2 regions of the Streptomyces sp. NPDC018263 genome follow, and region 1 is predicted to be linked to the other one. Evidence: riboswitches for the same ligand, from Rfam matches in the RefSeq annotation. Region 1 holds a riboswitch; the other holds the start of a gene.

What was found. Region 1 has a riboswitch for cobalamin ahead of ACZ3HQ_RS28360 (cobalamin biosynthesis protein). Riboswitches for the same ligand answer to the same signal wherever they lie in the genome.
Region 2: another riboswitch for cobalamin. It lies ahead of metE (5-methyltetrahydropteroyltriglutamate--homocysteine S-methyltransferase); the one in region 1 lies ahead of ACZ3HQ_RS28360 (cobalamin biosynthesis protein).

Annotation. Positions count from the first base shown of each region.
Region 1 covers NZ_JBVHFA010000011.1:52,973-55,788, forward strand. The annotation lists gene ACZ3HQ_RS28350 (inorganic phosphate transporter) at 60-1,319, shown strand; gene ACZ3HQ_RS28355 (hypothetical protein) at 1,347-1,568, shown strand; cobalamin riboswitch at 1,690-1,828, shown strand; gene ACZ3HQ_RS28360 (cobalamin biosynthesis protein) at 1,928-2,816, shown strand, end outside.
Region 2 covers NZ_JBVHFA010000002.1:765,918-768,733, reverse strand. The annotation lists gene ACZ3HQ_RS08365 (amidohydrolase) at 1-1,066, shown strand, start outside; cobalamin riboswitch at 1,137-1,354, shown strand; gene metE (5-methyltetrahydropteroyltriglutamate--homocysteine S-methyltransferase) at 1,519-2,816, shown strand, end outside.

The sequences.
Region 1 (2,816 bases):
CGTTCACCCAGGTTGCCTACGTTCACCGTGCCAACGACTTCGAACGATTGCCTGGGTAAATGGAAAGCTTCTCGCTGATCCTCGCGATAGTGGTGATAACCGCACTCGCGTTCGATTTCACGAACGGTTTCCACGACACCGCCAACGCGATGGCCACCACCATCTCGACCGGCGCTCTCAAGCCCAAGGTCGCGGTGGCCATGTCCGCCGTGCTCAACCTGGTGGGCGCTTTCCTCTCGGTGGAGGTCGCCAACACGATCTCCAAGGGTCTCGTCGACGAGACCGGCATCCGTCCCGAGGTCATCTTCGCGGCCCTGACCGGCGCGATCCTCTGGAACCTGCTGACCTGGCTGGTGGGCCTGCCGTCCAGTTCCTCGCACGCCCTGATGGGCGGCCTGGTCGGTGCCACCGTCGCCTCGGCGGGCTTCGGCGCCGTCCACGGCGACGTGCTGGTGACCAAGGTGCTGCTCCCGGCGGTGGCCGCGCCGATCGTGGCGGGCCTCGCCACGATGGTCGCCACCCGCCTCTCCTACGGCATCGGCGGGAACGGCGACACCACCGCGACCCGCAAGGGCTACCGCGCCGGCCAGATCGCCTCGGCCGGCCTGGTCTCCCTGGCGCACGGCACCAACGACGCGCAGAAGACCATGGGCATCATCACCCTCGCGCTGATCGCGGGCGGCGCCCTCTCCCCCGGCTCGAACCCTCCCACCTGGGTGATCCTCTCCGCCGGCCTGGCCATCGCGCTCGGCACCTACATCGGCGGCTGGCGCATCATCCGCACCATGGGCAAGGGCCTGACCGACCTGGAGCCCCGTCAGGGCTTCGCCGCGCAGACCAGCGCCGCGACCGCGATCCTGGCCTCCTCGCACCTCGGCTTCTCCCTCTCCACCACCCACGTCGTCTCCGGCTCGGTGATGGGCGCCGGCCTCGGCCGCAAGGGCGGAGTGGTCCGCTGGTCCACCGCCAGCCGGATGTTCGTCGCCTGGGCGCTGACCCTGCCGGCCGCCGCGCTGGTCGGCGCGGGCGCCGAGGCCGTGACCGGCCTGGGCGACTGGGGCACCGGACTGGTCGCGCTCTTCCTGATCGGCTCCAGCTTCGCCATCTGGAAGATCTCCCGCCGCGAGGTCATCGACCACACCAACGTCACCGCGGAGGAGTACGCGGAGCCGGCCGGTGTGGTGACCACCGCGATGGCCATGGTCACCCCGCCCCCCGTGGGCATCGTCGCGGACGACCTGACGGCCACCATCCCGGCCGCCGAGCCCCGTACGACCGAGCCCACCCCCGCCACCACCGCGCCGTCCGCCCGGGTCTGACCACCCGGCAACTGGAGGAACATCCCCATGAAGATCGACTGGGCGGCCCTCGGCTCCGTCTTCGGCGTCAGCCTCGTGGTCACGGTGGCCCTGGTGGGCCTGTTCACCCTCGGCGTCAGCGGCCTGGCCCGCCGCGAGCGCGCGGTGGCCACCGGCGGCTCGGCCCCGCTCGCGGTCACCGGCGCCTACGCCTGCTTCGCCGCCTGCGCGGCGGCGGTGGCGTACGGCTTCTACCTGATCGTCGCCTAGCGCCCGCACCCCGGAGGGCCCCCGCACGGCATGTGCCGTGCGGGGGCCCTCCGCTGTTCCCACCGGTGCCGGTGTGGGGCTCCACACACTCTTCTCCCGCAGGTCACAGGCAGGTTGACGGCCCTTCCGGGCACGTGGTGGACTTCGCGGGCCATGTACGGCGACAGCAGAGGAAGCCGGTGCGAATCCGGCGCGGTCCCGCCACTGTCACCGGGGAGAAGTCCCCGGGAGCCAGGAACTCTCGTCGCCGGTCTCGTCGAACCAGGGCGTGGACACCCTGAGTGAGGACTACCGTGATGCCCGGCCGTCGCCCCAGAACACGCACCAGGAACACCGGCACGCCCACGGCGAGCTAGCCGATGGGCGCCGATCGCTCGTACGCGTACGGTGCCGCCGCCGGCCTCCTCGGTGATCTCCTCCTGGGCGATCCCCGGCGCGGGCACCCCGTCGCCGCCTTCGGGCGGGCCGCCGGGCGCGTGGAGCGCGCGCTGTGGCACGACCACCGCGGCTGGGGCGCGCTGCACACCCTGGTGTGCGCCGGGGGCGCCACCGCGCTCGGCGTGGTGGCCGCACGCGCCGTACGTACTTCCTTCACCCGCTCCGCCGCGCTGACCGCCGCCGCCACCTGGGCCGTCGTCGGCGGTACCTCGCTCGCCCGCGAGGCGTCCGCCGTCGGCCGTGCCCTGGAGCGCGGCGACCTGGCGGCCGCGCGGGCCCGGCTGCCGCATCTGTGCGGGCGGGACCCCGAGGCGCTGGACGCCGACGCGATGGCGCGTGCCGTGGTGGAGTCCGTCGCGGAGAACACCTCCGACGCCGTGGTGGGCGCCCTGGTGTGGGGCGCGGTCGCCGGGGTGCCGGGGCTGCTGGGCTTCCGGGCGGTGAACACGCTGGACGCGATGGTCGGGCACAAGTCGCCCCGGCTGCTTCGCTTCGGCTGGGCCTCCGCCCGGCTGGACGACGTGGCCGGCTGGCCGGGCGCCCGCCTCACCGCCGTACTCGCCGTGCTCGCCGGGGACGACCCGCGCGGGGCGGTACGGGCCTGGCGGGCGGACGCGCACCGGCATCCGAGCCCCAACGCGGGCCCGGTGGAAGCCTCGTTCGCGGGCGCGCTCGGCGTCCGGCTGGGCGGCACCCTCTCCTACGGCGGCCGGGTCGAGCACCGGCCCGTGCTCAACGGCACCGGGCGGCCGGTCGAGGTCGCCGACATCGGACGGGCGGTACGGCTCTCGCGCCGGGTCGGTCTGCTCG
Region 2 (2,816 bases), on a different contig from region 1:
GCTGGACGCGCTGCCGGTGGCCGAGGAGACCGGCGTACCGTACGCCAGCACCGCGACCGCGCCCGGCCCGGACGGGCGGCCGGTGCCGGTGATGCACGCCTGCGGGCACGACGCCCACCTGGCCTGCGCGGCGGCCGCGGCCCGCTGGCTCGCGGAGCACCGGGACCGCTGGCGCGGCACGCTGCTGGTGGTCGGGCAGCCCGCCGAGGAGACGCTGAGCGGTGCCCGCGCCATGCTGGAGGACGGCCTGTACGACCGGATCACCGCCCCCGACGTGGTCCTCGCCCAGCACACCGCCGCCTTCCCGGCCGGGATGGTGGCGCACGCCGACGGGCCGCTGATGGCGGGCAGCGTGACCATGGAGGTGGTCTTCGAGGGGGACGGCGGACACGCGGCCACCCCGCATCTGACGGCCGATCCGCTGCTGGCGGCGGCCGGGACGGTGACCCGGCTCCCGGCCGTCGCCGCCCGGGAGACGGACCCGGCGGAGCGGCTGCTGGTCACCGCGTCCTCGCTGCGCGCCGGGGACGCCGGGCGCACCGGGAACGTCATAGCCACCCGCGCCGAGCTGCGGGTCACCGTCCGCGCCCTGTCGGAGGCGGCGCTGGTCCGCGGCACGGCGGCGGTGGAGCGGGTGGTGCGCGCGGAGGCCGCCTCGGCCGCGCCGGCACCCCGGGTGACCGTGCGCGAGCTGGCCCGCTCCGGCGTCACCCGCCCCGACCCTGGTGTCACGGCGGCCGTGCGCGCCGCCCACCAGGCCGCCTTCGGCGCCGCCCGCGTCACCGGCTGGCCCGCGTCGTCGGCGACGGAGGACTTCCCGCTGCTCACCGGCGCGGGCGGCCATCTGCACGGCCGGCCCGGCATCCGGGGCGCCTACTGGATGCTCGGCTCGGTCGGCCCCACCCAGTGGGCGGCGGCGCCCGGCACCGGGCCCGCCGAGAAGTTCCGCGGCCTCCCCCATAACCACTCCCCGCGCTATCTCCCGAGCGTCCGCCTCACCCTGGGCACCGGCACGGCCGCCCTGGTCACGGCCGCGCTGGCCCAACTGGACCCGGCGGGGAGGTGAGTCCGGCCCGCGTGGCCCGGATCACCATCCGGATGCCGGACGGCACCGGCGGCGCGCGGTCACGGCCCGTAGGCTGGTCCCCGTAGCTGGTTCGCCCCGTCCGCCAGGCGGGGTGTCGCAAGAGGGAACCCGGTGGGAATCCGGGACTGCCCCGCAGCGGTGAGCGGGAACGACCGCCGTCATACGCACTGGGTCCGACGTACGGAGCTGGGAAGCGACGGTCAGTAGGTGTCCTCCTGGGAGGACGCGCCCGCGAGTCCGAAGACCTGCCAACTGCCCGTGCGCGACCCGCTCGCGTACGGAGTTCCGGTGACCTCGAGGGCGGGTCGGCGTACGCAACCAGACGGACCACCGCGCCGCGGCGCGCGGGCCGGGCCCGGCTGGCCGTCACCCCTTCACGTGCTCGTCCCGTCGCCGGGACCTCAGGGATTCATCTCGTGAAGGAGATCTCCGTGACACCGAAGTCCGCAGCCGCGGCAGCACGGTCCACCGTGTACGGCTACCCGCGTCAGGGCCAGGACCGGGAGCTGAAGAAGGCGATCGAGGGCTACTGGAAGGGCCGCGTCACCGCCGACGCCCTCCGGGCCACCGCGGCGGACCTCCGCCGCACCACCTGGCAGGCGCTCACCGAGGCCGGTATCGACGAGGTCCCCACCGGCGACTTCTCGTACTACGACCATGTGCTGGACACCACCGTGATGGTCGGCGCGATCCCCGAGCGGCACCGGGCGGCCGTCGAGACCGACGCGCTGGACGGCTACTTCGCCATGGCGCGCGGTACGCAGGACATCGCGCCGCTGGAGATGACCAAGTGGTTCGACACCAACTACCACTATCTGGTGCCCGAGCTGGGCCCGGACACGGTGTTCTCCGCCGACTCCGCCCAGCAGGTCACGGAACTGAAGGAGGCCCTGGCTCTGGGCCTCACCGCCCGGCCGGTGCTGGTCGGCCCGGTCACCTACCTGCTGCTGGCCAAGCCCGCGCCCGGTGTCCCCGCCGACTTCGACCCGCTGACCCTGCTGGACCGGCTGCTCCCGGTGTACGCCGAGGTGCTGGCGGATCTGCGCGCGGCCGGGGCGGAGTGGGTCCAGCTCGACGAGCCCGCGCTGGTGCAGGACCGCACCCTGGCCGAGCTGAACGCGGCCGAGCGGGCCTACCGTGATCTGGGCGCGCTCCCCGATCGGCCGAAGTTGCTGGTCGCCTCCTACTTCGACCGTCTTGGCGAGGCCCTGCCGGTGCTGGCGAAGGCCCCGGTGGAGGGGCTGGCGCTGGACTTCACCGAGGCCGCGGCCGCCGACCTGGACGCGCTCGCCGCCGTCGGCGGGCTGCCCGGCAAGCGGCTGGTGGCCGGTGTGGTCAACGGCCGGAACATCTGGGTCAACGACCTGTCGAAGTCCCTCGCCACCCTGGGCACGCTGCTCGGGCTGGCCGACCGGGTCGACGTGGCCGCCTCCTGCTCCCTGCTGCACGTGCCGCTGGACACCGCCCCCGAGCGGGGCATCGAGCCGCAGATCCTGCGCTGGCTGGCCTTCGCCCGGCAGAAGACCGCCGAGATCGTCACTCTGGCCAAGGGCCTGGCGCACGGCACGGACGCGATCGCCGCCGAACTCGCCGCGAACCGGGCCGACCTGGCGTCCCGCGCCGGGTCCCCCATCACCCGTGACCCGGCCGTGCGGGCGCGGGCGGAAGCCGTCACGGAAGCCGACGCCCGCCGCGCGCAGGCGTACCCCGAGCGGACCGCCGCCCAGCG